Regions from separate parts of the Cellulosimicrobium sp. NPDC057862 genome, predicted to be linked through region 1. Evidence: riboswitches for the same ligand, from Rfam matches in the RefSeq annotation. Region 1 holds a riboswitch; each other region holds the start of a gene.
What was found. Region 1 has a riboswitch for thiamine pyrophosphate ahead of ACFVN3_RS00345 (thiamine ABC transporter substrate binding subunit). Riboswitches for the same ligand answer to the same signal wherever they lie in the genome.
Positions count from the first base shown of each region.

Region 2: it holds a riboswitch for thiamine pyrophosphate, as region 1 does, so the genes downstream of both, ACFVN3_RS09935 (ECF transporter S component) here and ACFVN3_RS00345 (thiamine ABC transporter substrate binding subunit) in region 1, are expected to answer to the same signal.
Region 3: it holds a riboswitch for thiamine pyrophosphate, as region 1 does, so the genes downstream of both, thiO (glycine oxidase ThiO) here and ACFVN3_RS00345 (thiamine ABC transporter substrate binding subunit) in region 1, are expected to answer to the same signal.
Region 4: it holds a riboswitch for thiamine pyrophosphate, as region 1 does, so the genes downstream of both, thiD (bifunctional hydroxymethylpyrimidine kinase/phosphomethylpyrimidine kinase) here and ACFVN3_RS00345 (thiamine ABC transporter substrate binding subunit) in region 1, are expected to answer to the same signal.

Region 1 is NZ_JBHVMH010000001.1:82,313-89,301, reverse strand. It holds gene ACFVN3_RS00355 (ABC transporter permease) at 1-2,480, opposite strand, end outside; gene ACFVN3_RS00350 (ABC transporter ATP-binding protein) at 2,480-3,361, opposite strand; TPP riboswitch at 3,539-3,643, shown strand; gene ACFVN3_RS00345 (thiamine ABC transporter substrate binding subunit) at 3,725-4,819, shown strand; gene ACFVN3_RS00340 (ABC transporter permease) at 4,887-6,602, shown strand; gene ACFVN3_RS00335 (ABC transporter ATP-binding protein) at 6,602-6,989, shown strand, end outside.
Region 2 is NZ_JBHVMH010000006.1:50,662-57,650, reverse strand. It holds gene ACFVN3_RS09950 (M23 family metallopeptidase) at 10-678, shown strand; gene ACFVN3_RS09945 (energy-coupling factor transporter transmembrane component T family protein) at 713-1,501, opposite strand; gene ACFVN3_RS09940 (ABC transporter ATP-binding protein) at 1,498-3,276, opposite strand; gene ACFVN3_RS09935 (ECF transporter S component) at 3,350-4,057, opposite strand; TPP riboswitch at 4,167-4,286, opposite strand; gene ACFVN3_RS09930 (hypothetical protein) at 4,375-4,815, shown strand; gene ACFVN3_RS09925 (Rv2578c family radical SAM protein) at 4,875-6,608, shown strand; gene ACFVN3_RS09920 (hypothetical protein) at 6,701-6,989, opposite strand, start outside.
Region 3 is NZ_JBHVMH010000017.1:29,842-36,830, reverse strand. It holds gene ACFVN3_RS17320 (ABC transporter transmembrane domain-containing protein) at 1-104, opposite strand, end outside; gene ACFVN3_RS17315 (DUF3817 domain-containing protein) at 229-669, shown strand; gene ACFVN3_RS17310 (ThiF family adenylyltransferase) at 666-1,937, shown strand; gene ACFVN3_RS17305 (thiazole synthase) at 2,065-2,808, opposite strand; gene thiS (sulfur carrier protein ThiS) at 2,917-3,150, opposite strand; gene thiO (glycine oxidase ThiO) at 3,154-4,536, opposite strand; TPP riboswitch at 4,541-4,620, opposite strand; gene thiE (thiamine phosphate synthase) at 4,673-5,398, shown strand; gene guaA (glutamine-hydrolyzing GMP synthase) at 5,442-6,989, shown strand, end outside.
Region 4 is NZ_JBHVMH010000005.1:221,717-228,705, reverse strand. It holds gene ACFVN3_RS09620 (2-isopropylmalate synthase) at 1-238, opposite strand, end outside; gene ACFVN3_RS09615 (FadR/GntR family transcriptional regulator) at 573-1,283, shown strand; gene ACFVN3_RS09610 (ABC transporter ATP-binding protein) at 1,280-2,164, shown strand; gene ACFVN3_RS09605 (quinone oxidoreductase family protein) at 2,174-3,202, shown strand; gene ACFVN3_RS09600 (hypothetical protein) at 3,199-3,480, shown strand; gene thiD (bifunctional hydroxymethylpyrimidine kinase/phosphomethylpyrimidine kinase) at 3,515-4,483, opposite strand; TPP riboswitch at 4,476-4,569, opposite strand; gene ACFVN3_RS09590 (YceI family protein) at 4,653-5,327, opposite strand; gene ACFVN3_RS09585 (SDR family oxidoreductase) at 5,574-6,461, opposite strand; gene pheT (phenylalanine--tRNA ligase subunit beta) at 6,458-6,989, opposite strand, start outside.

The sequences.
Region 1 (6,989 bases):
CAGACCGCCGCCACGACCCCGACGACGGCCGCGAGCGCGAGCATCGCGCCGAGGTGCGCCCACGGCACGGCGAGGGTCGTGAAGCCCTCGTCCGCGAGCACCGAGGGAAGCGCGGAGGCGAGACCCGTCCCCACGACCAGCCCGACGGCCGTCCCGAAGACCGCGACGAGCACGGACTCGATGACGATCGTCGTGGCGAGCTGGGCGCGCCCCAGCCCGACGGCGCGCAGGAGACCGATCTCGCGCGTCCGCTCGACGACGGACAGGGCCAGCGTGTTGACGATCCCGAGGACCGCGACGAGCACGGACAGGCCGAGCAGCGCGTAGACGATCGCGAGGATCGACTCGACCTGGGCCGCGACCTCCCCGGCGAACTCGTCGGCGTCGAGCACGCTCGCCACGACGTACGGCGCGACGGCGTCCGTCACCCCCTCCCGGACGGCCGCGAGGTCGGCGCCCGGCTCGACGTCGAGGAACAGCATCTCGGGGGTGGTCGCGCCCACCGCGGAGGCGACGTCCGGCGGCAGGAGCATGTCGACGGAGAACGCGTGGGAGTCGATCACCGCGCCGATGCGGACGTCGCGGGCCGGGAGGTCCGCCCGCGTGCGGTCGGCGATCGTCACGACGTCGCCGAGCGCCCAGCCGTGCTCGTCGAGCGCGTCCTCCATGACGGCGGCCTCCCCGCGGGCGTACGCGGCCAGGTCGCCCTCGACCGCCGTCGTGCGGACCGAGCGGCCGAAGCCCTCGGCGGGGAACCCGACCACGAGCTGCGGCTCGTCGTCGACGACGACCTGCCCGTACGTCGTCAGGTCGGCGGACGCGACACCGGGCACGGCGCGGACGTCGGCCGCGACGCCCTCCGGGAGGTACGGGGTCGCGGACCGGACGACGAGGTCGGCGGCCGTCTCCTCGTCGACGATGCCGGTCACGGACTCGCGCGCCGAGAGCGCGAGGACCGACGTCGTCGACACGAGCGCCATGCCGACGACGAGCGCCCCGGCGGTCGCGGCCGTGCGGCGCGGCTGGCGCGTGACGTTGCCGCGCGCGAGCCCGCCGAGGGGTCGGACCAGCGCGACGAACGGCGCGGCGAGGACGCCCAGCACGGGGCCGACCGCGAGCGGGGAGAGCAGCAGCACGCCCGCGATCACCCCGACCGCGCCGAGGCCGAGGAGCGGTGCCCCGCCGCTCCCGACCGCCGCGGCGCCCACCACCAGCCCGGTGCCGGCGAGCAGGGTCAGCGTCCCCGCGACCACCCGAGCGACGCCCGGACCGGCGGGGCGTACGACGTCGGCCCGCATGGCCTCGACGGGCCGGACGAGCGCCGCGTGCCGCGCGGGCAGCGCCGCCGCGACGACGGACACCACGACCCCGACGACGAGCGGGACCACGATCCCGGCCGTCGTCACGGGCAGCGACCCGGCGAGCTCCATGCCCACCGCGCCGAGCCCGGCCCGCGCGAGCTCGGCGAGCCCGAACCCGGCCGCGACGCCCAGCACCGCCCCGACCACCCCGACGACCGCGGCCTGTCCCAGCACCGAGGCGAACACCTGGGCCGGCGACGCCCCGACGGCGCGCAGCAGCGCGAGCTCGCGCGTCCGGCGGCGCACGTGCATCGCGAACGTGTTGGTGATGATGAACGTGCCGACGAACAGCGCGAGCGCGGCGAAGACGAGCAGGAACGTCGAGACGAAGCCGAGCTGGTCGGCGATCGCGCTGCTCGTCTCGTCACGCAGGTCGGCACCCGTCACGGCCTCGGCGCCGTCCGGGAGCGCCGTCGCGACGGCGTCGCGCAGCGCCTCGGGCGAGACGCCGTCGGCGGCGTACAGGGCGATCGACGGCACCATGCCGTCCGGCGCGTACGTCGCGGCCGCGGTCGTCGCGTCGAGCAGGACGATGGTCGCGCCCGCCATCGGCGCGGACAGCGAGAGCTCGCCCACCACGCGCACCGGACGCACCTCGTCCCCGAGCACGACGTCGGTCGTGTCGCCCACAGCGAGCCCCGACGCCTCGAGCGTCGCGGACTCGAGCGCGACCTCGGCGGCACTCTCCGGTGCGCGGCCGTCGACGACGCGCGGCCCGGGGTCGCGCGGGTCGTAGCCGACCGCCATGCTCGGAGCCTGCGTGCTCAGCACCGCGGTGCCGTCGGCGCCCACGAGGACGGCAGGACCGCTCACCTCGGCGAGCGCGAGGTCGACGTCGTCGCGCGCGTCGAGCGTCTCGGCCAGGTCTGCCGGGACGAGGCTGCGGGCCCCACCGAGCTGAGCGGACGACGACTCGAGCGCGGACCCCGCGGCGGTCGCACCGCGCACGTACGCGTCGGCCTGGATCGACGACGCGACGATGCCGTCGAACGTCGACGCGAGCATCGCGCGCAGCGCGAACGTGCCGGTGACGAACGCGACGCCGATCGTCACCGCGAGCACCGACAGGACGAGCTGGGCGCCGTGCGCGCGCACGCCGCGCAGCGCGATCCGGCCCATCATCGGACGGCCGCCGGTGCGTGCGCAGGTTCGGCGGCGTGCGCGCCCGCGGGCGCCACCGGCGTGAGGGCGCCGAGCGTGTCGAGGACGGCCTGCGTCGTCGGGTCGCGCAGCTCGGTGACGAGGCGACCGTCGGCGAGGAACAGGACGCGGTGCGCGTACGACGCCGCCGTGGGGTCGTGCGTGACCATCGCGACCGACTGGCCGAGGTCGTCCACCGAGGCGCGCAGGAAGCCGAGCACCTCCGCGGCGGCGCGCGAGTCGAGGTTGCCCGTCGGCTCGTCCGCGAACACGACCGCCGGCCGGGACACGAGCGCCCGCGCGCACGCCACGCGTTGCTGCTGCCCGCCCGAGAGCTCCGCCGGGCGGTGCCCGAGCCGCGGGCGCAGCCCCACGGCGTCGACCACGCGGTCGAACCACTCGCGGTCCACCGGCCGGCGCGCGATGGCCAGCGGGAGCACGATGTTCTCCTCCGCGGTGAGCGTCGGGACGAGGTTGAACGACTGGAAGACGAACCCGATGCGTGTGCGTCGGAGCCGCGTCAGGCGCCGCTCGCTCATCGCCGACACCGTCTCGCCGTCCACGACGACGGTGCCCGCCGTGGGGGAGTCGAGTCCGGCGAGGCAGTGCATGAGGGTCGACTTTCCCGACCCGGACGGGCCCATGATCGCGGTCAGCCGCCCCCGCTCGAGGTCGACGTCGACGCCGTCGAGCGCGCGGACCGTCGCCTCGCCGCGCCCGTAGGTCTTCTCGAGGCCCCGTGCGGTCGCGATCACGGGATGCTCCGGCGTGGTTCCGGAGACTCCTGCGGCTCCCGTGGCGTGCTCCGCGGACGCGGCGACGGTCGTCGTCGTACGCGTCGTCCCAGGTCTGCTGCTCATCGGTCCTTCACCCTCCTGCGTCGTCGGCCGGGGACCCCGGTCCGGTCGTCACGACCCTCCCGCGGGCGCGCGCCCGCGGGCATCGGGGACCGGCCCGGACCCTTCCCTGGTCGCCGCCGGGCCGCTCTCAGGGTTCTCTCAGGGGGATTCCCGAGGGGCGGCCCGGTGTAGGCTCGACGTGAACGACAGGGGAGCTCCTGGAGGAGCTGAGAGTGCGGACCACCGCAGACCCTCGAACCTGATCCGGTTAGCACCGGTGGAGGAAGTCGGGATCTCGATCACCTGCTCGTGCGGTCGCCCGCGCTCGCCGGAGCACGGGTCGCACGGGTCGGTGGACCCCTCCTGAACGTCCTGGGAGGACACATGCAGCGCACGACCGCCCGCACCCGCCGGGCCCGGTCCCTCGCCACCGGCGCGGGGACGACCCTTGCCCTCCTCGCGCTCGCCGCGTGCAGCGGCGGCGACGACGGCGCGGGAGGCGACGACGCGTCGTCGGGCACGGGTGGGACCGTCACCCTCGTGACCCACGACTCCTTCGCCGTGAGCGACGAGGTGCTCGCCGCGTTCGAGGAGGAGAGCGGGCTCACCGTCGAGCAGGTCGCGCCCGGCGACGGCGGCGCGCTCGTCAACCAGCTCATCCTCACGAAGGACTCACCGCTCGGCGACGTCGTGTTCGGGATCGACAACACGTTCGCGTCGCGCGCGATCGACGAGGGCGTGCTCGACCCGTACACGCCGGACGGCCTCTCCGACTCCGCGGCGCAGTACGCGGTGGGCGACGGAGGTGAGCTCACTCCGGTCGACCTCGGCGACGTGTGCGTCAACGTCGACCACACGTGGTTCGCCGACGCGGGGATCCCCGAGCCCGTGACGCTCGAGGACCTCGCGAAGCCCGAGTACGAGGACCTGCTCGTCGTGACGAACCCTGCGACGTCGTCGCCCGGGCTCGCATTCCTCCTCGCGACCGTCGGCGCGTTCGGCGAGGACGGGTGGGAGGACTACTGGGCCGACCTCCGCGCCAACGGCGTCAAGGTCGTGGACGGGTGGTCGGACGCGTACTACGTCGACTTCTCCGGCTCCGAGGGCGCCGGGCCGCGCCCGCTCGTGCTGTCGTACTCGACGTCGCCCGCGTTCACGCTCACCGAGGACGGCTCCGCGTCCACGACCGGCGCGCTGCTCGACACGTGCTTCCGCCAGGTCGAGTACGCGGGCGTGCTCGCGAACGCGAAGAACCCCGAGGGCGCGCAGCAGCTCGTCGACTTCCTCGTGAGCGAGGCGTTCCAGTCGGACGTGCCCGGCCAGATGTACATGTACCCCGCCGACGACGCCGTCGCGCTGCCCGACGGCTGGGCCGAGTTCGCGCCGCTCGCCGACGAGCCCTTCGAGGTCGCGCCCGCCGACGTCTCGGCGCACCGCGACGAGTGGATCAAGGCATGGACGGCGACGGTCGTCGACTGACGCCCGGTCCACGAGCGACCACGGCTCTACCTCGCGAGGTAGAGCTGTGGTCGCGCGAGGTAGAGCCGTGGTGAGGGGCCGGGCGGTCCGGCGGGGTGGCGTCGGGCGCGCGGTGCTGTGGGGTCTGGCGGCGGCGGTGCCGCTGGTGTTTCTCGGGGTGTTCTTCGCGTGGCCGGTCCTCACGCTCGTGGCGCGCGGGTTCGTCGGGGACGACGGCGGCCTCGACCTGTCGGGGTTCGCGGAGGTGTTCTCCCAGCCGCGGACGTGGCGCATCCTCGGGCTGACGCTGTGGCAGGCGGTGCTCGGCACGGTGTTCTCCGTGCTGCTCGGCGTGCCCGGCGCGTACGTGCTGTACCGGTGCCGGTTCCCGGGGCGACGGGTCGTGCGCGCGCTCGTCACCGTGCCGTTCGTGCTCCCGACCGTCGTCGTCGGCGTCGCGTTCCGGTCGCTGCTCGTGCAGGGCGGCCCGCTCGGGTTCCTGGGGCTCGACGAGACGTTCGCGGCGATCGTCGTCGCGCTCGTGTTCTTCAACTACTCCGTGGTGGTGCGCACGGTCGGCGGGCTGTGGGAGCACCTCGACCCGCGCGCCGAGCAGGCCGCCCGGGCGCTCGGCGCGACGCCGTGGCGCGCGTTCCGCACCGTGACGCTCCCGGCGCTGACGCCGGCCATCGCGAGCGCCGCGTCGATCGTCTTCCTCTTCTGCGCGACGGCGTTCGGCGTCGTGCTCGTCCTCGGCGGCATCCGCTACGGGACGATCGAGACGGAGATCTGGATCCAGACCACGCAGTTCCTCGACCTGCGCACCGCCGCCGTGCTGTCGGTCGTGCAGCTCGTGGTGGTCGCGGCGGCGCTCACCGTCGCGAACCGCACGCGGGCCCGGCGCGAGCGCGCCCTGAACCTGTCGTCCTCGGCGTCGTCCGCGCACCCGCTGCGCCTGTGGCGCGACGGCCGTCCGACGGGCGACCTCGGGCCTGCCGCGCTCACCGCGGCCGTGGTCGTCGTGCTCGTCGGACTGCCGCTCGGCACGCTCGTCGTGCGCTCGTTCCGCGTGCCCGGGGGCGGCTGGGGGCTCGACAACTACGCGAACCTCGGCACGACGGGCGGCCGCAACGCGCTGTCCGTCACGGTGTGGGAGGCGGCGGGCAACTCGCTGCGGACGGCGGCGCTCGCGACCGTGCTCGCCGTCGTGATCGGCGGGCTCGTCGCGCTCGTCGTGTCCCGGCGGCCGCGGTCGCGCGGCGGGCGGCGCGCGATCTCCGTGCTCGACTCCGTCTTCATGCTGCCGCTCGGGGTCTCCGCCGTGACGGTCGGCTTCGGCTTCCTCATCACGCTCGACCGTCCGCTCGGCCTCGACGTCGACCTGCGCACGTCCGGCCTCCTCGTGCCGATCGCGCAGGCGGTCGTCGCGATCCCGCTCGTCGTGCGGACGGTCCTGCCGACCCTGCGCGCGATCGACCCGCGCCTGCGCGAGGCCGCCGCGACCCTCGGCGCCGCGCCCGGGCGCGTGTTCCGCACGGTCGACGGCCCGATCGCCGCCCGCTCGCTCGGTCTCGCGGTCGGGTTCGCGTTCGCCGTCTCGCTCGGGGAGTTCGGCGCGACGTCGTTCCTCGCGCGTCCGGACAGCGCGACCCTGCCCGTCGTGATCTTCCGGCTCATCGGGCGTCCCGGGGCCGAGAACTACGGCATGGCGCTCGCGGCGAGCGTCGTGCTCGCGCTGCTCACCGCGACCGTCATGCTGCTCGCCGAGCGGTTGCGCGGCGACCGACCCGGAGGAGAGTTCTGATGGTGCAGACCGACCCCGCCCCGGCGCGCTCGGACGCGCCGGAGGCGCCGCGCCCCGACGCCGCGCCCGCCCCACTGCCCGGCCCCGTGCCCGGGGAGAGCGCCGGGCTCGCGGTGCGCGACGTCGTCGTGCGCTACGGCGCGGGGACGCGGACGGACCCCGGCACGACGGCGGTCGCGGGCGTCTCGCTCGCCGTCGCGACCGGCGAGGTGCTCGCCCTGCTCGGACCGAGCGGGTGCGGCAAGTCGAGCCTGCTGCGCGCGGTCGCGGGGCTCGAACCCGTCGCGGCAGGCTCCGTGGCGTGGGACGGGCGCGACCTCACGGGCGTCCCCGTGCACCGGCGCGGGTTCGGGCTGATGTTCCAGGAGGGCCAGCTCTTCCCGCACC
Region 2 (6,989 bases), on a different contig from region 1:
GGAGGCGACGTGACCGGACCGGTCGAGCTCGCGCTTCCCTTCGCGGGCACGTGGCTCGTGCAGAACAGCCCCGCTCGTCGCGTCCCGAGCCACGGGACGCACCTGTTCGCGACGACGTACGCGATCGACTTCGTCGCGGTCCGCGGACGCCGCACCGCGGACGTGCGCGACTGGCGCACCGCTCTCGGCACCGAGCGGCCGGAGCGGTTCCTCGCGTTCGGCCTGCCCGTCCTCGCCCCCGCCCCGGGCACCGTCGTCGCGGTGCACGACGGCGAGCCCGACCACGAGGCCCGGCGCTCGCCGTCCGCCCTGCTCGGGTACGCGCTGACGCAGGCGTCCCGGGCGCGCGCGGGCGGCGCGGCGCTCGCGGGCAACCACGTGGTGCTGGCGCTCGACGCGCCGGACGCCTTCGTGGTCCTCGCCCACCTGCGCCGGGGGTCGGTCGCGGTGCGCCCCGGCCGACGGGTGACGACCGGGGACCTCATGGGCCGGTGCGGGAACTCGGGGAACTCGACGCAGCCGCACGTGCACGTGCAGGCCATGGACGGCCCCGACGCGCACGTCGCGCGCGGCGTGCCGCTCGCGTTCCGCGCCTTCCGGGAGCGCGGCCGCGACGGCCGGACCGGCGCGGTCGCGCTCGGCGTCCCGGCCGAGGGAGCGGTGGTCGAGCCCGCCTGAGGACGCGCTGCCGGGTCCGCCCGCCGCGCTTTCCTCAGGCGGTGAGCGCGCCGATCCCCGTGACCCACCCCGCCAGCACCCCGATCGCGACGAGCGCCCCGGCGAGGGCGAGCACCGCGCCCGCCGCGACGACGTCGGGCACGCCCAGGGGCACGGGGCGCGACATCGTCCGGGGGCCGGAGCCCAGGCCGCGCGACTCGAGCGCGACCGTCAGCCGCTCGGACCGGCGCACCGCCCCGACGAGGAGGGCGAAGGCCGCCGCGCCCAGCGACCGCGGGGAGCGGGGGAGCCTGCCGCGACGTCGCCGTGGGTCGCGCACCGCCTGGGCGCAGCGGATCGTGTGCCAGGCGTCGGGGAGCTCGGCGAGGAGCCGGTGCGCGGCGAGCACCGCGAACGTCCAGGTCGCCGGGAGGCGGGCGTGCTGGTGCAGGCTCGTCATGAGACGCACGGGGTCGGTCGTGAGGACGAGCACGAGCGACAGCGCCCCGACGAACAGCGTGCGCAGCGCGAGCGCGGCACCGATCGTGAGGCCGTCCGCGCCGACGGTGAGCGGCCCGAGCTCGACGGCGTCGCCGCCCGGCCGGGTGACGACGTTGACGACGAGGAGGCTCGTCGCGAAGACCACGAACGGGACGTGCGCCAGCGCGAGCGTGCGCACCGGCACACGGCCGAGCGCGAGCAGGGCCGCGACCGTCAGCAGCCAGGCCGTCGTGGGGGTGACCGGGTCGGTGACGAGCAGCGCGCCGGTGGACAGGAGGAGCACGGTGGCGACCTTCACCGTCGGGTTCCAGCGTTCGAGGACGGACGGAGAGCGTGCGGTCACGGGGCCACCTCCGCGGGGACGCGAACCCCGGGCTCCAGGGCGGACGCCCCTCCGGCCGTCGGGACGGCGCTGTGCGCTGCGTCGCACCAGGCGTCGAGGGCGCGCACGAGCGTGCCCGGGTCGACGCCGCGCGCACGGCCGGTCCGTGCCCACCAGTCGAGCAGCGGGGGGAGGCGCAGGCCCGCGAGCGCGCACAGCGCGTCGTCGGCGAGGACCGCGGACGGCTCCGCGACCGTGGTGAGCGCGCCGTCCACGACCACGGCGACCCGGTCGGCGATCGCCGCGACGAGCGAGAGGTCGTGCGAGACGACGACCACGGCGCCGCCCGCGTCCGCCCGGTCGCGGAGGACGCGCGCGGCCGCGGCGGCCTGGGCCCGGTCCAGGCCGAACGTCGGTTCGTCGGCGAGCAGGACCGGCGGGTCGAGCACGGTCGCCGTCGCGAGCGACAGGCGGCGCTGCTCGCCGCCCGAGAGCCGGTACGGGTTCGCGTCGGCGAGGTGAGCGAGCCCGAACGCGTCGAGCGTCCGCTCGACGCGAGCCTCCAGGTCGGCGAGGCGGGCCAGCCGTGCCGACCACGCGACCTCCTCGCGCACGGTGCGGGCGACGAGCTGGTGCTCGAGGTCCTGGAACACCATCGCGACGGGATCGTCCGTCGCGGTCACGACGACGCCCGTGGTGCGCTCGAGCCCGGCCAGGCCGCGCAGGAGCGTCGACTTGCCGCCCCCGTTGGGCCCCACGACGGCGAGCACCTCGCCCACGCGGACGTCGAGGTCGACGTCGCGCACGACGGGGTGCCCGGTCCGGCGGGCGCGCCCCGCGGTGAGGCCGCCCCGGTGGACGGCGAGCCCGCGCGCCCGGAGCGCGACCGGACGCTCCGAGCCCGGCGCAAGCCCGGCCGGGTCCCGGCCCGAGCTCGTCGGGGGTGCGGACGACGTCCGTGCGAGATCGACCAGCCACCCGTCGGTCGCCGGGGAGCCGAGCGGCCCCGGGGCACCCGCCTGCTCCAGGCGGACGGCGAGCGGCAGCCAGCACCCCAGGTCGGCGAGGTCGCGTGCGTGCTCGCGCAGGACGCGGTGCGTGGGGCCGTGCGCGACGACCCGGCCCTCGCGGCCCAGCACCAGGGTGGCGCCGGGCAGCGCGCCCAGGTCGTCCAGGCGATGCTCGACGAGCACGACGGAGCGGTGGGGGAGCCTGGCGGGCGACGCCTCGCCGTCGGGCCCGGGTGTCCGGGCGAGGCCGGCGACGAGCGCCCCGACGTCGTGCGCGGCAGCGGGGTCCAGGAGCGCGGTGGGCTCGTCGAGGACGACGAGCTCCGGGTCGGCGACGAGCGCGGCGGCGACCGCGACGCGCTGCGCCTCACCGCCCGACAGGGCGTGGGTCGGGCGGTCGCGCAGGTGCGCGGCGCCGACGGCGGCGAGCGCGGCGGTCGCACGGTCGTCCATGGTGCGGGGGTCGGCGCCGCGGTTCTCGAGCGCGAACCGCAGCTCCTCGTCCACGTGCGCCAGGCAGAGCTGGTCGCCGGGCCGCTGCTGGACCAGGCCCACGCGGGCGGCGAGCGCGGGCGGCGGCACCTCGCGCGGGTCGAGCCCGGCGACGCGCAGCCCGCCCGCGACGGTGCCCGGGAGCGTGTGCGGGACGACGCCGACGAGCGCACGCAGGAGGGTCGACTTCCCGCAGCCGGACGGGCCGAGGACGAGGAGGCTCGTCCCGGCCGGGACCGTGACGTCGACGGCGTCGAGCACCCGGGCGCCGTGGTGCCCGAGGCGCACGGTCACGGCGTCGGCTGTGACGGCGTCGGCCGTGGCGGGGTCCCGAGGGGCGGCCTCGGGTGTGTCGGGGGCGGCGCGCTCAGCCACGGCGGGCCGCGCCGATCGCGAAGGCGTCGAGGGCGCCGGTGCGCGCGAGCGCGTCGCCCAGGAGGCGGGCTGCGAGGCCGCACAGGACGACGCACGACACGACCTGGACACCCAGCCGGAGCATCGCGTAGTCCTGCCCGAGCCAGCCGAAGCGCACGGCGTTGAACGCGAACGTGACGAGCGCGGCGCTCACGCCGGACGCGACGAACACCCACCAGCCGAACCGGCGGTAGCGCGTGAGCGCGAACGGCAGCTCGGCGCCGAGGCCCTGGACCAGGCCCACGACGAGCAGGAGCGGCCCTGCGGGGGAGGCGAGGAAGACGACCTCGACGAGCGCGGCGAGGGTCTCGGCCAGGATGCCGACCCCCGGCTTGCGCACGACGTACGTGGCCAGCGGGCCGACGACGATCCACGCGCCCGCGAGGACGTTCGCGGCGAGGTCCGCGAGCGGGCCCATCGCGAGCTGCAAGGGGGCCCAGAGCTGCACGAACGCCCAGTACACGAACCCGAAGACGACGCCGAGCACGGCGATCAGCACCGTCTCGTGCAGGGTCAGGCCCCGCCGGCGCGCGGCAGGCGGGGGCGTCGCGGGGAGCACGTGGCCTGCGGTCCCGGTGGTCGGGTCGTCGGTCGTCCCGACGACAGCGCCAGGGGCGGCGCCCGGGGTCGTCTGCTGCGGGGTGGTGCGGGGCTCGGCCATGCGGTTCCCTCCGTCGGGCCCCCGGGGCGAGGGGTGCACGACGGCGCGTCACCGCCTCGGCCCGCGCGCACGGCCGGGCGCGGGGCGCGCGGGCACGAGCGCGCAGGGGACGGTGACGTCGGCCCTGCTCCCTTCGCTGGTACGAACCAGATCAGGTTCCACGGGTCTGCAGGGGGGACGGGTGTCCGGCCTGCACTCTCAGCGCTCGTGCGCTCCCCGGGGGCGTTCGGGCCCGACCCTAGGGCCTTCGTGCGCTCTCGACAATCCCGGCGTCTCAGCCCGCGGGACGGCGTGGCAGGGCGTGAGAGCGTGGCGGCATGACGAGGGACAACGACCCCGCCGCGGTCGCGGAGCTGGACCGTCTCGACGAGGCGGTCCGGTCCGCGCCCGCCGGAGACACGACGGCGCAGATCGCGCTGTGGCGGCAGACGACGCGGCTCGACACCTGGTTCTTCATCGCGCGGGGACCCGAGGACCGGCCCCGTCCGTACGCCGTGGGCGCGGCACAGGGGCCGATGGTCTGCCTCTACAGCAGCGCCGACCGGGCGCGGGAGGCCGCGGTCGCGCTGGGCGTCGTCGGCGAGGGCGCAGCGGTACCGCTGCTCGCGGTGCCGGTGCCGGACGCGATCGACTACGTCGCGTCGTTCGGCGCGGCCGGCGTCGTGGGCGTGACGCTCGACCACCCGCGGATCGGCCACCACGTCCCGCTCGCGAACCTGGGCCTGCTCATGGCGTGGGCTGCGGAGGACGCGCCGTGACGGCGCCGTGACAGCACGGAGCGGGTAGCGGACAGGCCGGTGCGGCCCCGTGTGAGGCGGTGGACCTCGCGGGGAACGCGCCACGTCCGAGCGACCTTGACACGCAATCGAACACCTGTTCGAATGCTCTCGTGCGGTGGGACGGACAGGCGATCGGCGCGGACGACGGAGCGCTCCCGGGGTTGGAGCGCGTCGGCCTCGTGCGCAGCGTGCGCACGCCGGAGTTCGCCGGCATCACCTTCCACGAGGTGACCGCCAAGAGCGCGTTGTCCAAGGTGCCGGCCATGTCGCGCATGCCGTTCCGCTGGACGGTCAACCCGTACCGGGGGTGCAGCCACGCGTGCTCCTACTGCCTGGCTCCCACCACGCCGGTGCTCCTGGCTGACGGCACCCAGCGCCCGATCGGCGAGCTGCGCGTCGGCGACGAGATCATGGGGACCGCGCCGCACGGCGCCTACCGGCGGTACGTGCGTACGCGTGTGCTCGACCGCTGGACCACCCGCAAGCGCGCCTACCGCGTGACGCTCGCCGACGGCACACGGCTCGTCGCGAGCGGCGACCACCGGTTCCTCACGGAACGCGGCTGGCGCCACGTCGTCGGCGGCGGGGGCCGCCGCGCCCACCTCGCCCTCGGCGACGTGCTCGTCGGCCCGGGCGCCGCGGCGCTCGCGGACGGCGCGGTCGCGCTCGAGGGGCGCGACGTGACCGGCGGCGACGCGCTGCGCGTGGACTCCCTCGAGGCCCTCGACGGTCCGGGAGAGGAGACCGACCTCGTCGACATCACGACCGGCACGCGCGACTTCGTCGCGGCGGGGGTCGTGAGCCACAACTGCTTCGCGCGGCCCACGCACGAGTACCTGGACCTGGACGCGGGCGAGGACTTCGACCGTGAGGTCGTGGTCAAGGTCAACGTCGACGACGTGCTGCGCGCCGAGCTCGCTCGGCGGTCGTGGGGCCGCGAGGCGGTCGCGCTCGGGACCAACACCGACCCCTACCAGCGGGCCGAGGGCCGCTACCGGCTCATGCCCGGCATCATCGACGCCCTCGCCGGGTCCGGCACGCCGCTGTCCGTCCTCACCAAGGGGACGCTCCTGCGCCGCGACCTGCCGCTGCTCGCCGACGCCGCCTCGCGCGTCGAGGTCGGGATCGGCGTCTCGCTCGCGCTGCTGGACCCGGCGCTCCAGGCGAGCGTCGAGCCCGGCACGCCGTCGCCCCGCGCCCGGCTCGACCTGATCCGGGCGGTCCGCGAGGCCGGGCTGCCGTGCGGCGTCATGGTCGCTCCCGTCCTGCCCTGGCTGACCGACTCGACCCGCGCGCTCACCGACCTGCTCGACGCGGTGAAGGACGCGGGCGCGACGGGTGTCACCGTCCTGCCCCTGCACCTCAAGCCCGGCACGCGCGAGTGGTACATGGGCTGGCTCGCGCGCGAGCACCCGCAGCTCGTGCCCGGGTACGAGCGCGTCTACGCGCGCGGCACGTACGCCTCGAAGGCCTACCGGTCGTGGCTGTGGGACCGCGTGCGCCCGATGCTCGAGGCGCGCGGCTTCGCCGTCTCCGGGCACCGCGGGCCCACGGGCGTCGAGGGCCGGTACCGCCGGGGCGAGCTCGGCGGTCTCGGTGACCGTCACCACGACGCGGGACCGCCGACGGACGGCGCCTACCCGACCGGGAGCCTCGCCGGGTTGCCTCCGGAGCCCGACGGGCGCGGTCACGCCGGCGCCCTCGCGGGCATGCCGGTCGACGGCGGGGGTCTGGACGTCGTGGGCGGGGGAGCGGAGCAGGTCCTGTTCTGACCGGGGTGACACGGGGTCGGGGCGACGCCGACCTGGTCGACGCGGGCCCGGCGAAGCCGCGCCAGCGGTCCGCGTCGCGTCCGGCGGGCGAGTCAGGTGGACGTGTCGCGATCCGGCACGGCTACGACCCGGACGATGTCCGTGCGCGCCACGGCGCGGTCCCGGACGTCGGCCAGCGCCACGCGGGCGGGGTCGGCCATGTACGCGGCGAGCGCGTCGTCGTCGGGCATCTCGATGACCTGGACCTCGGTCGGCAGCGCCGCGTCCTGGCCGGGCAGCGCCCGCACGCGCGACAGCAGCCGGCCGCCGTGGACCGGCACCAGCGCGAGGACGTCGTCCTCGTACCGGCTCAGCAGGTCGGCACTGCCCTCGGTGGGCCAC
Region 3 (6,989 bases), on a different contig from region 1:
GAGGCGGTCAGGACGGTCCACTGGCGCCGGGCCAGCCAGAGCAGGTAGCGCGTCGGTCCGCGCAGGTCGGGGGTCCCCGGGTCGGGGAGAGGGAGGGGTCGCACGGTGTTCTACCCTAGGTTCGGCGTCCGACACGCGGCGACGCTTTAACCGCTGCGACCGCGTCGCACGCCACCGCGCGCGGCAGGGACCGCGGCGGCCGTCTCGCCCGGAACGAGGACCACTCCCATGACCACGCAGGACCCGGCCACGCCCACCCCGACCGACGCGCCCGCCGACGTGGCGACGCCGAGCACGGAGGCGGCGCGCACCGCGATCCGCAAGGCGCGCGGCGCGCTCGCCCGCTACCGGGTCCTCGCGATCATCACCGGTGTGATGCTCCTCATCCTGTGCGTCGAGATGCTCGTGAAGTACGGGGTCGGTCAGTTCGTCGACGTCGACGGGATCATGCGGTACGTCTCCTGGATCCCGTTCGCGCACGGCTGGATCTACGTCGTCTACCTCGTCACGGTCCTCGACCTGTGGACCAAGATGCGATGGGGCTGGGGCCGCCTCGCGACGATGGTGTTCGCGGGTGTGGTACCGGTCATGTCGTTCATCCTCGAGAAGAAGGTGCACGCCGAGGCCGAGGCCAAGCTCGCGGTCCTGGAGGAGCAGTACGCGTCATGACGACGCCCCCGCTCGCGCCCCTCGTCGCGCCCGGTCCCGAGCTGACCACCGCCGAGCTCGAGCGGTACGCGCGCCACCTCGCGCTGCCCGGCGTCGGGCCCGAGGGCCAGCGTCGCCTCGCGGCCGCGCGCGTGCTCGTCGTCGGCGCGGGCGGCCTCGGCAGCCCCGCGCTGCTCTACCTCGCCGCCGCGGGCGTCGGCACGATCGGCATCGTCGACGACGACGTCGTCGACACGTCCAACCTCCAGCGCCAGGTGATCCACGGGGGGCCCGACGTCGGGCGCCGCAAGGTCGACTCCGCGCGCGACGCCATCGCGGACGTCAACCCGCACGTGCGCGTCGTCGAGCACGCCCTGCGCCTCGACGCCGACACCGCGCTCGACGTGCTGCGCGGCTACGACGTCGTGCTCGACGGCTCCGACAACTTCCCTACGCGCTACCTCGTCTCCGACGCGGCCGAGGTCCTCGGCCTGCCCGTGGTCTGGGGCTCGATCTACCGCTTCCAGGGCCAGGTGAGCGTCTTCTGGGGCGCGCCGCGGTTCGCGGTGCCCGACGACGTCCCGATCCCGGGCGGCGCGGCTCCCGCCGGTCCCGGGGACGGCGAGGCGCGCGGTGTCACGTACCGCGACGTGTTCCCCGTGCCGCCGCCGCCCGGCGCCGCGCCCGACTGCGCGACCGGCGGGGTGTTCGGCGCGATGTGCGGGACCCTCGGCTCGGTCATGGCGACCGAGGCAATCAAGCTCGTCACCGGCGCCGGCACCACGCTGCTGGGCCGCCTCGCCGTCTACGACGCGCTCGACCTCTCGTGGCGCCAGCTCACCGTGCGCGCCGACCCGACGCGCGAGCCCGTCACCGCGCTCCTGCCGGGCGACGACGCCTACGCCGCGTTCTGCGGGCTCGCCCCGGCGGCGTCGGGCGCGAAGCCGGTCGCGGGGGAGCGCGACGTCACCGCGCACGACGCCGCGGCCCTGCTGGGCGACGACGACGCTGCGCCCTTCCTGCTCGACGTGCGCGAGGACTGGGAGGCGCGCGTGCGACCCCTCGCGGGCTCGACGCTCGTGCCGAGCGGCGCGTTCCTCGGAGGCGACCCCGCCGCGGCGCTCGCGGACCTCCCGACGGACCGGACGGTGCTCGTCCTGTGCGCGGTCGGCGCCCGCTCGGCCCGCGTCGCCGACGTCGCGCGCGCCGCGGGGATCGACGCCCGCTCCGTGGTCGGCGGGGTCCCCGCCCTGCTCGACGCCGTCGCGGCGACCTCCCCGGCCACCTAGGCCGCGCCCGGTGCCGTGAGGGCTCGCGCGCGCCGGCCCGCGTGCCGACCGGACGGTCGTCGCGCGTCCGGCTCGGCGGACGAGCCAGGGCGGCCCGTCCGGCCCGGGGACGGCCTGGTGGCCGGCGTCAGAGGGCGAGGTCGAGGCGCCCGTCCGGTGACGAGCTCGCGAGAGCGCCCTCGCGGCGGGGGATGCGACCGGCACCGGCGGCGAGGCGGCCCGACTCGACGGCAAGGCGCATCGCGTGCGCCATGCGGACAGGGTCGGCGGCGCGCGTGACGGCCGTGGCGAGCAGCACGCCGTCGCACCCGAGCTCCATCGCCTGCGCGGCGTCGGACGACGTCCCGATCCCCGCGTCGAGGATCACCGGCACGCGAGCGGCGGCCGCGATCGCCTCGATGTTGCGGGGGTTGAGGATGCCGAGCCCGGTGCCGATCGGCGCGCCGAGGGGCATGACGGTGGCGCACCCCACGTCCTCGAGCCGGCGCGCGAGGATCGGGTCGTCGTTCGTGTAGGGCAGGACGACGAACCCGTCCCGCACGAGCGTGTCGGCCGCCTCGACGAGGCCGACGGGGTCGGGCAGGAGCGTGACGTCGTCGGCGATCACCTCGAGCTTGACCCACTCGGTGCCGCACGCCTCCCGCGCGAGGTGCGCCGTGAGCACGGCCTCGCGCACGGAGAAGCACCCGGCCGTGTTGGGCAGCGCCCGGATGCCGAGGCGCGCGAGGAGCGCCCAGATCCCGGCGTCCGGGCTCGCGTCGCCGCCGGCGCGCACGGCGACGCGGCGCATCGCGACGGTCGTCAGCGCGGTGCCGGACGCGACGAGCGCGTCCTCGAGCGTGAGCAGGTTCGCCGCCCCGCCGGTCCCCATGACGAGGCGCGACCCGATGGTCGTCCCGGCGACGACGAGCGGGTCGTCGCCCTCCGTCGGTCGGTTCGCGGTCGCGGGGGAGCTGTCGGTCGTGGTCACGGGTCCTCCTCAGCCGCCCTGGACGGCGGTCACGATCTCGATGCGGTCGCCGGGCGCGACGACGGTCGTCGCCCAGGAGCCGCGCGGCACGACGGCGTCGTCCACGGCGACGGCGACGCCCTGCGGCGTCCCGTCGGCGACGTACGCCGGGACGAGCGCCGCGACGAGCTGCTCGAGGTGCACGGGCGCGTCGAGCGGGTACGGCTCGCCGTTGACGAGCGCGGTCGGAGGGTGTGGGGTCACGGGTCACCTCGGTGTCGTCGTGGCGAAGGCGGCCGACCGGCCGGCGTCGAACCCGGGGTTGTTCCCCGGATCTGACGCGAACCCGGGGACAACCCTGGGTTCGGCGAAGCGGTCGGTGCGGGTCGGGGAGAGGGCGGCGGCGGCGTCGGCGGGGAGCGCGGTGCCGGTGAGGCCGGCGACCACCGCGTCGGCGGTGAGCGGTGCGAGCAGGATGCCGTTGCGCCCGTGCCCGGTTGCGAGGTGCAGCCCGGGGACGGCGGTCGGACCGACGAGCGGCAGGTTGTCCGGGGTCGCGGGGCGCGCCCGGGGCGTGACGTCGACGAGCGCGGCCTCGTCGATCCCCGGCAGCAGGGCGCGCGCGTCGCGCAGCAGGGCGAAGACGCCGCCGGCGGTCGCGCGGCGGTCGTCGGGGTTCTCCTCGGTGGTCGCCCCGACGACCACCTCGCGGTGCCCCGTGCAGCCGTGACCCTGCCCGTCCGGGACGGGGTCGCGCGGCACGACGTACACCGGCCGCCCCTGCACGACCCCGCGCACCACGTGCTCGAGCGCGAGGTCCGGCCCGGCGTCGAGGCGCAGGGTCTGCCCCTTGACCGGCCGCGTGGGCACGACGACGCCCGGCACCTCGGCGAGCAGCGCGCCCGACTCCCAGCCCGCCGCGACGACGACCGCACCCGCCGCGTGGAGCCGGCCCGCGTCGTCGTGCACGCCCACGACGCGCCCGGCCGGGTCGAGCGCGAGCCGCGTCGCCGATGCCCGCACGACGACGGCGCGCACCTCGGGACCCCTGTTCGCCCCCGCGAGTGTCCCCGGCCCGGAGCCCGCACCGGTGCCGCCGAGCGCGCCGAGCAGCGCGGCGTGCGTCGCGCGCGGGTCGACCGCGTGGTCGGCCGGGGCCCAGGCGGCGCCCGCGACCCGCGGACCGAGGTAGGGCTCGCGCCGGCGCGCGTCGGCGACGGTGAGCTCGTGCGACGCGAGGCCGTGCGCCGCGTGGAGGGCGAGGACGCGCCGGAGCAGCGCGAGGTCGTCGGCGTCGTACGCGAGGGTGAGGGTGCCCGCGGTGCGCAGCCCGACGTCGGCCTCCGTCGCGGCACGCAGGTCGGCGGCGAACGCGGGCCACGCCGCGGCGGCCGCGAGGTGCAGTCGCAGCGCGTCGTCCTCGCCGAAGTCGGCCTCGGTGACCGGGGCGAGCATCCCGGCGGCGGCGTGCGTCGCGCCGTCGCCCGGCGTCGGGTCGAGCACCGTGACGGTCAGCCCGGCGCGCGCCGCGCGCCACGCGACGGCGAGCCCCACGATCCCGCCGCCCACGACGACGACGTCACGCGCGCCGTCGGGCACGACAGGACCGGCTCCCGGCGGGCGGGACCCCGGACGGACAGGGGTGTGCATGCGCGCTCCCTTCGCTGGCATGACCCAGATCAGGTTCGACGGTCGGCTCCGACGCCCTCTCAGCCCCGTGCGGGGCTCCCGTGCTGTCGGCCACAGTACCGCCTGCTCCGGGCACGCCGCGGCTAGGCTCCGGCAGGTGAGCCCCGAGACCTTCGCCACCCCCGCCGCTCCCGCGCCTGCGGCTCCGGACGTCGCGCGCGCCCGCCTCGCCGACGCGCGCCTCTACCTGTGTACCGACGCGCGCGAGGAGCGCGGCGACCTCGAGGACTTCCTGCGGGCGGCGCTCGCGGGCGGGGTCGACGTGGTCCAGCTCCGCGACAAGACGCTCGACGTGGCGCGCGAGCTCGAGCTCCAGGAGATCGTCGCGCGGGTCGCGACGGAGCACGGTGCGCTGTGGGCGGTCAACGACCGGGCGGATGTCGCACGACTGACCGCCGCGCCCGTGGTGCACATGGGCCAGGGCGACCTGCCCGTCCCCGCGGTGCGCTCCCTGCTCGGCGCGGCACCGGTGGTCGGCCGGTCCACGCACTCGGCCGACCAGGCGGCCGCCGCCGAGGCCGACCCGGACGTCGACTACTTCTGCGTCGGGCCGCTGTGGGCGACGCCGACCAAGCCGGGGCGTGCCGCCGTCGGGCTCGACCTGCTGCGCGCGGTCGCCGCGACGCGGCCCAGCACCCCGTGGTTCGCGATCGGCGGGATCGACGCGGAGCGGCTGGACGCCGTCCTCGACGCCGGGGCGACCCGCGTCGTCGTCGTGCGGGCGATCACGCAGGCGCCGGACCCGGAAGCCGCGGCCCGGTCGCTGCGCGGGCGGGTCGCCGAGCGAGCCGCTGAGCGTGCCACCGAGCGCACCGACGCCTGAGACGCGGGACGGGACCGCGCCGGGCGGCGACTATCCTGGACCGGTGACGTCACCCGCCACCGCTCCCGAAACCCCCACCACCGCCGAGGTCGCCGCGACCCCGCGGCCCGTGCTCGTCGTCGACTTCGGCGCCCAGTACGCGCAGCTCATCGCGCGCCGCGTGCGCGAGGCCAAGGTCTACTCCGAGATCGTGCCGCACACCTTCACGGTCGAGCAGATGCTCGCCAAGGACCCGGTGGCGATCATCCTCTCCGGCGGGCCGTCGTCGGTGTACGCGACCGGCGCCCCGTTCGTCGACCCGGCCCTGTTCGCGGCCGGCGTGCCCGTCATGGGCATCTGCTACGGCTTCCAGGCCATGGCCAAGGCGCTGGGTGGCGAGGTCGCCCAGACGGGCCTGCGCGAGTACGGCGGCACCGAGGTCGAGGTGTGCGCCGCGGGCGTGCTGCTCGACGGGACCCCCGAGAACCAGACCACGTGGATGAGCCACGGCGACGCGGTGCACCGTGCGCCCGAGGGCTTCGAGGTCCTCGCGACATCGGCCGGCTCACCCGTCGCCGCGTTCGAGGACACCACGCGCCGCCTCTACGGCGTGCAGTGGCACCCCGAGGTCAAGCACTCCGCGCACGGCCAGACCGTGCTGGAGCACTTCCTGTACGACGGCGCCGGGCTCGCCCCGGACTGGACGCCCGGCAACGTCATCGCGGACCAGGTCGCGGCGATCCGCGCCCAGGTCGGCGACGCGCGCGTCATCTGCGCGCTCTCCGGCGGCGTCGACTCCGCGGTCGCGGCGGCGCTCGTCCAGCGCGCGGTGGGCGACCAGCTCACGTGCGTGCACGTCGACCACGGGCTCATGCGCGCGGGCGAGGTGGAGCAGATCGAGCGCGACTTCGTCGCGGCGACGGGCGTCAAGCTCGTGATCCGGGACGAGAAGGAGCGGTTCCTCACCGCGCTCGCCGGGCACAGCGACCCCGAGACCAAGCGCAAGATCATCGGCCGCGAGTTCATCCGCGTGTTCGAGGACTCCGCGCGCCAGATCGTCGAGGACGCGGGCGAGCACGGTGCCGAGGTCAAGTTCCTCGTCCAGGGCACGCTGTACCCGGACGTCGTCGAGTCCGGCGGCGGCGAGGGCGCGGCGAACATCAAGAGCCACCACAACGTCGGCGGCCTGCCCGACGACCTGCAGTTCTCGCTCGTCGAGCCGCTGCGGACGCTGTTCAAGGACGAGGTCCGCGCCGTCGGCCGCGAGCTCGGCGTGCCCGAGGAGATCGTCGCGCGGCAGCCGTTCCCCGGCCCGGGCCTCGGCATCCGCATCGTCGGCGAGGTCACGGCGGACCGCCTGGAGACGCTGCGCGCCGCGGACGCGATCGCGCGCGAGGAGCTGACCAAGGCGGGTCTCGACAACGAGATCTGGCAGTGCCCGGTCGTGCTGCTCGCCGACGTGCGCTCGGTCGGCGTCCAGGGCGACGGCCGCACCTACGGCCACCCGATCGTGCTGCGCCCCGTATCGTCCGAGGACGCGATGACGGCCGACTGGACGCGCCTGCCCTACGACGTGCTGTCCGTCATCTCGACGCGCATCACCAACGAGGTC
Region 4 (6,989 bases), on a different contig from region 1:
TCTGCGACGCCGACGGGTAGCCCACCTCGATCTCGGTGTAGCCCATGGCGACGAGCAGCTCGAAGAAGCGGCGCTTGCGCGCGGGGTCCATCGGCTCCGCGAGCGCCTGGTTGCCGTCGCGCAGGTCGACGGGGACCCACAGCGGCGCCTGGGTGAGCCGACGCGACGGCCACCGGCGGTCGGGCAGGTCGGGTACCTCGACCCGCGCGTGGACGTCGGCGTAGCGGAACGAGGGCATGCGCGACGGGCGCTGGCGGTTCCAGGAGGGCGCGGCCTCGCCCCCGTCGGTCGAGAGGCCGGTCGAGGCGTCGGTCGAGAGGCCGGTCGAGGCGTCGGTCGAGGTCTCGATCGAGACGTCGGGGGTGCACGCGGCGGTGGTGGGAGCGGTCATGGTCAGTCCTTCGGGTCTCTCCCGTGAGCACGGGGCGGTGGGCGACCGGCGCGCGACGGTTCCCCACGGCGGGGAGCCGGTCCGGTCAGACCCCGCCGTGGCGCCGAAGGAGGAGCGCCGTCCAGGACATGGCAGGTACGCTAGCGCCGAACAAGTCCTCAGACAACCTGAGAGGTTTCCCATGAACGCGCTGCACCGGCGCCCCCTCGCGGACCAGGCGGCCGAGCTCCTGCTCGACCGCGTGCGCTCCGGCGTCTGGCCCCTCGACCACCGGCTGCCCGGCGAGCAGGCGCTCGCGACCGAGCTCGGCGTCGGGCGCTCCACCGTCCGCGAGGCGATCCGCCAGCTCGCGGGGCGGGGCGTGCTCGACAGCCGGCAGGGTTCGGGCGTCTACGTCGTGTCGACCGACACCGCCGACGACTGGGACGAGGTGCTGCGCCGCGGGGAGATCGTCGACGTGCTGGAGGTCCGCGCCGCCCTCGAGGCCGAGGCCGCAGGCCTCGCCGCCGCGCGCCGCACCCCCGCGGACCTCCGCGCCATGACGACGGCGCTCTCCCGTCGCGGGGAGGTCCCGTCGAAGTCGTCGGCCGCCGAGTACGTGGACGCGGACCTGGTCTTCCACCGGGCGGTCGTGGACGCCGCGCACAACGCCGTGCTCGGCGAGCTCTTCGCGACCTTCGTCCCGCGCCTGCGTCGCGCGATGGTCGCGATGGTCGACCTCGACCGCGCGGGCGAGGCGCACCGGCACGACCAGGACGCGCACGAGGCGATCCTCGAGGCGGTGCGCGACCGCGACGTACCGCGCGCGTCCGCGGCGGCGCGCGAGCACCTCGCGGCCGTCCACGCGAAGGTCGCCGGGCGCGGCGCCGGCGCGGCGAGTGAGGGCCGGTGAGCACGGAGGTCCTGTCCCTGCGCGGCGTCGACCTCGTCCGCGAGGGCCGCGCGATCCTCGACGGCGTCGACCTCGTGGTCCGGGCAGGCGAGCACTGGGCGCTGCTCGGCCCGAACGGCGCGGGCAAGAGCACGATCCTCGGGCTCTGCGGGGCGCGCCGTCACCCGACCCGGGGCACGGTCCACGTGCTCGGCGAGCGCCTCGGCCGCGTGGACATCCAGACGTTGCACCGCCGCATCGGCCACGTCGACCCGCGTCACGACCTGCGCTCCCCGCTGACCGTGCTCGAGGTGACCCTGACCGGCCTCACGGGGACCGTCGACTGGCGCCCGCGCTGGCAGCCGACCCCGGACGAGGTCACCCTCGCCCGGGGACTGGTCGCCGACCTCGGTCTCGCGCACCGCGCGCACGACCCCTGGCCGACGCTCTCCCAGGGCGAGCGGGGGCGGGCGCTCGTGGCGCGCGCGCTCCTGCCCGACCCCGCCCTCCTGCTGCTCGACGAGCCGTCCACCGGGCTCGACGTCGCCGCGCGCGAGCAGCTCCTCGAGACGCTCGACGCCGTGCGCGCGACCCGGCCGCACGTCGCCTCGGTGCTGGTGACGCACCACCTCGAGGAGCTGCCGACCACGACGAGCCACGCGCTCCTGCTCGCGCACGGCCGCGCGGTCGTCGCGGGAGCCGCGGAGGACGTGCTCGTCACGGAGCACGTCACGCGCTGCTTCGACCACCCGGTGCACGTCGAGCGTCGGTTCGGGCGCTGGCATGCCACGGCGGGGCACGCGCGACCGCCCCGCCTCGTCGGGGAGGACGCGGTCGCCGTCAGGACGGCGTCCGGCACCGGGGTCACCCGGACGGCGGCCCCGGCACCCGCACGACCCTAGGCTGGGGCCATGCACGCGATCGTGGCCCGCGCGGCGGGCGGCCCCGAGGTCCTGGAGTACACCGAGCTCCCCGACCCGTCACCGGGTCCCGGGCAGCTCCTCGTCCGGTCCGCCGTGGCGGGCGTGAACTTCATCGACACGTACAAGCGCTCCGGCGTGTACGCGATGGAGTACCCGCACGTCGTCGGCAGCGAGGGTGCGGGTGTGGTCGCCGAGCTGGGCGAGGGCATCGACGGGTTCGCCGTTGGCGACCGCGTCGTGTGGACCGAGGCGCCCGGGTCGTACGCGGGCCTCGTCCTCGTGGATGCGGCGCAGGCGCTGCACGTGCCGGACGCGGTCTCGCTCGAGGACGCGACCGCCGTCGCGCTCCAGGGCCTCACCGCGCACTACCTGTGCACGTCGTCCTACCCGGTCCGGCCGGGCGACCGCGTCCTCGTGCACGCGGGCGCGGGCGGCGTCGGGCTGCTCCTGACCCAGATGCTCGTGGCGCGGGGCGCGCACGTGATCTCGACCGTGTCGACCCCCGAGAAGGCGGAGCTGTCCCGCGGCGCGGGCGCCGAGCACGCGATCCAGTACACGGCGTTCGCGGACCTCACCGCCGAGCTGCCCGAGGTCGTGCGCGGGCTCACGGGCGGCGAGGGCGTCGCGGCGGTGTACGACTCGGTGGGCAAGGACACGTTCGACGCCTCGCTCGCGGCGCTGCGCCGCCGGGGCACGCTCGTGCTCTACGGCGGCTCGTCCGGGCAGGTCCCGCCGTTCGACCCGCAGCGGCTCAACGCCGGCGGTTCGCTCTTCCTCACGCGGCCCAAGCTCGCCGACCACACGGCGACGCGCGCCGAGCTCGTCGAGCGGGCGACCGAGGTGCTCGGCGCGGTCGCGGGCGGCACGCTGCACGTGCGCGTGGGCGCCACGTTCCCGCTCGCCGGCGCCGCCGACGCGCACCGGGCGCTGGAGGGCCGCGCGACCACGGGCAAGGTCCTCCTCGTCCCCGGCGACGCGGCGGGCACCCCGCCCGGCACGGTCGCGGGCGCGGCGTGAGCTGGGACTGGGTTCCCGCGCGGCCGGGCGAGGAGGACGGGTCCGACGGCGGGCCGTCCCCCGCCCTGCGCCGCGCCGTGACCGTCCTCGCCGTCCTGCTCGCCGCGGCGCTCGCCGTGTACTGGGTGACGGTCGGGCTGCGCCAGCAGGCGGACGCGTGCGTGGTCGACCGCCCCGACGGCGTCGCGATCCGTGACGTCGACGCGCGGTGGCGCTGGGTCCCGCCGGGCTACGAGTGCGTCTACGCGACGGCCGAGGAGGACGTGGCCCGCGCCTGACCGACGTGACCGCAGCTCGCGCCCGGTCCGTGGGTCAGCGCGGCACGACCGGCGACGAGGCGTGCAGGTGGTCGACCGGCCCCCGGCCCGTCCCGACGCGCAGCGCCGCCCCGCCGCGCAGCGCGCCGGTGAGCCACTCCTTGGCCTCGCGCGCCGCGTCCTCCCAGCTCTGGCGCTGGGGGCGCAGGGCCGCGAGCGCGGCGGAGAGCGAGCACCCGGTGCCGTGCGTGTGGGGCGTGTCCACGCGCTCCGCGTCGAACGTCGTGACGGTCGGCGCGTCGTCCGGGGACGGACCGGCCGGCACGACGAGGGCGTCCGGTGACGTCGCACCGGTGAGGTGGCCGCCCTTGAGCAGCACGACGGCGCCGCTCGCCGCCGCGTAGGAAGCGGCCTGGGCCAGCGCGTCGTCCCACGTCGTCGCGACGTCGCGTCCCGCGAGGACGGCGAGCTCGGGGAGGTTGGGGGTCACGACGTCGGCCCGTGCCGCGAGGTCGCGCACGGCCTGCTCCGCGCCCGGGTCGAGCAGGCGGTGCCCCGACGTGGCGACCATGACGGGGTCGAGCACGACCCAGGGCCGCGGGAGCCCGCCGTCGGACCGGGCCGCGGCGAGCGCGTCGAGCCACGCCCCGATCTCGCGCGCGTTCGCCTCGTCGGCGACCATGCCGATCTTCACGGCGTCGATCTCGACGTCGTCGGACACCGCGTCGAGCTGCTCACGCAGGAACGCGGGGCCCGGGACGTGCACGGACCGCACGCCGTGCGTGTTCTGCGCGACGAGCGCCGTCGTGACGGCCATGCCGTAGGCGCCGTGCGCGGCGAAGGACTTGAGGTCCGCCTGGATGCCCGCGCCCCCGGTCGGGTCGGTCCCGGCGATCGACAGCACGCGCGGCCGCGAGGGCCGGACGTCGGGGTCGACGTCGGGACCGGGGGTGCGGCCGGCCGCGGGCGGAGGGGCACTGTCGCGCCGGGGTGCGGGGTCGTGCTGGGGCAGGGCGAGCGTCATCGCCGGACATCCCTTCGCTGGTACGAGCCAGAGCAGGTTCGACGGGTCTCATCTCAGCCCTCGTCGGGGCACCCCGTGTCGCTCGCCATGCTACGTCCTGCGTGCCGGACACCCGCGCTCGGTCTCGCGCCGCACCGGGCTGCGTGCGCGACCCCTCCCGGAGGACGCCTCAGGCCTGGTGGATCGCCTCGCCCGCGATCTCGAGGCCGATCTTCTTGCCCACGAGGAACCCGCCGGTCTCGAGGAGCACGTTCCAGACGAGGCCGAAGCTCTCGCGGTCGATCTCGCCCGCGGCGTGGAAGCCGAAGATGTCCCGGCCGTACGGGTCGCGTCGCGCTCCCCCGTACTGCATCGACAGCACGGTCCGGTGGGTGACGCCGCGGACGGTGAGCAGCCCGTTGACGAGGAACCGCCCCGCCTGTGCGGCCCGGGGCTGGACGCGCTCCTGCGCGAGCTCGGCGCGCTCGGGCGAGCGGTTCCGCAGCCGCGCCCACGCGAGGATCTGGTCCTGCTGCTCACCCTGCCAGTCGATCGAGGTGCTGCGGAACTCGATCGTCGGGTAGGCGTCGACGTCGAGGAAGTCGGGGCTGCGCAGGTGCGCGTCGCGCTCCTCGTGGTGGGTCGTGAGGCTCGCCGTCTCGATGCTCGCCGACACGGCCGACGCGATCGGGTCCTCGCCCACCAGGATCGTCGCGCTCGCCCGGGTGAACTCTCCCCGGACGGGCGACACCATCATGTGCATCCCGGTGAACCCGATGCGCTTGTGCGCCTCGTCGAGGGCGTAGGTGCCGGCCTCGGGAACGGTGAGGCCGTTCCACTGCCGGACAGGGCGTGCCGTCGTCATACGTCGCTCCCGGGCGTCGTCGAGCCGCGACGTCGGTGTCCGCCCGGTACTGGTCAGGTGTCCAGGACAGCATCCCCGATGAGTGGATGAAGTTTCAACTAGGTAGCGGGTGATCTCCCCCTCGCTTCTTCTGGCCGCGGCCCTCGGACGACCGCCCCGAACGCACGAGCGCCGCCCGACCGGACAGGTCGGGCGGCGCTACGGTCCTGCGACGCGGCGGGTGGCGACAGGGCGGTCGCCGCGACGTCAGCGAGCCGGGAGCTCTCCCGGCATCGGGTCGTCCGCGCCCCAGCGCGTCACGCGCAACCGGCGCGCGTCGGGCCCTGGCAGCGAGTCCCCGCGGCCCGCGGCCTCGTCCGCCGCGGCACGCAGCGACTCCGGCGTGTCGTGGGTCACGCGGACGAACGCGCCCGAGAACGCGTCGAGCTCGCCCCGGGCGATCGCGACGACCATCTCGACCGTGCGCTCGACCGGGGTCCACTCGGTGCGGCCCTCGTGCATGGCCATCGACGCAGTCATGTCGGTCTGCACCACACCCGGGGACACCTCGAACGTGCGCAGCCCGCGCGCGTGGCCGGACCGGTGGAGGTTCGCTCCCAGCCGCAGGAGCGCCGTCTTGCTCGCGTTGTACGCGCTCGCACCGTCCATGTCGTGCGAGCCCGCGCCGCTGTTGAGGTCGACGACGCGGCCCCCGCCGCGCGCGAGCATCCCCGGCACCACGGCGCGTGCGAGGAGGAACGGGCCGCGCACGTTGGTCTCGACGATCGCCCACCACTCGTCGGGGTCGGCCTCCCAGAGCGGCACCTCGGCGTCGACCCGACCCGCGTTGTTGACGAGGAGGTCGACGCCCCCGAGCGCGGACTCCGCCTCGGCGACGGCGGCCGCGACGGCCTCGGCGTCGGTGACGTCCGCGGTCACGACGACCGCACGCCCGGAATTGCTCCCGTCGAGCGCCGCGATCTCGTCCGCCACGCCCGCGAGCCGGCCGGCGTCGCGCGCGAGGAGCGCGACGTCGAGACCGGCCGCGGCGAGACCGACGGCGATCGCACGGCCGATGCCGCGCGAGGCGCCGGTGACGAGCGCCGTGCGGGCGGGCGCGACCTCCACCGCGCCCGCACCGGACTCCGCGCTCACGCCCGCAGCTCCGCGCCGACGCGCTCGCGTGCCACCGTCACGGCGCCCTCGCGAACACGTGCCACGTCGTCCGCGGTGAGCGTGCGGTCCGCGGCGCGCAGCCGCAGCGAGAACGCGAGCGACTTGCGCCCGGCGCCGACCTGCTCGCCGGTGAAGACGTCGAACAGCGCGACGTCCTCGACCAGGTCGCCCGCGCCGTCGACGATCGCGTCGCGCAGGGCCTGCGCGGTCACGTCGGCGTCCACCACGAACGCGAGGTCCTCCTTGGCCGCGGGGAAGCCCGAGACGGGCGTCGCCTGCACCGGCGCGTCGGACGAGCCCGCCACGAGCGCGGTGAGGTCGACCTCGAACGCCACCGCGCGCGGGGGGAGGCCCAGGTTCTCGACCACCTTGGGGTGCAGCTCGCCCGCGTGCCCGACGACCGTCCCGTCCGCGAGCTCGAGGCGCGCGCAGCGTCCCGGGTGGAACGGCGCGCGAGCCGTGTCGGCCACGACGCGCACGTCCGTGCCGACCCGGAGCCCGACGCGC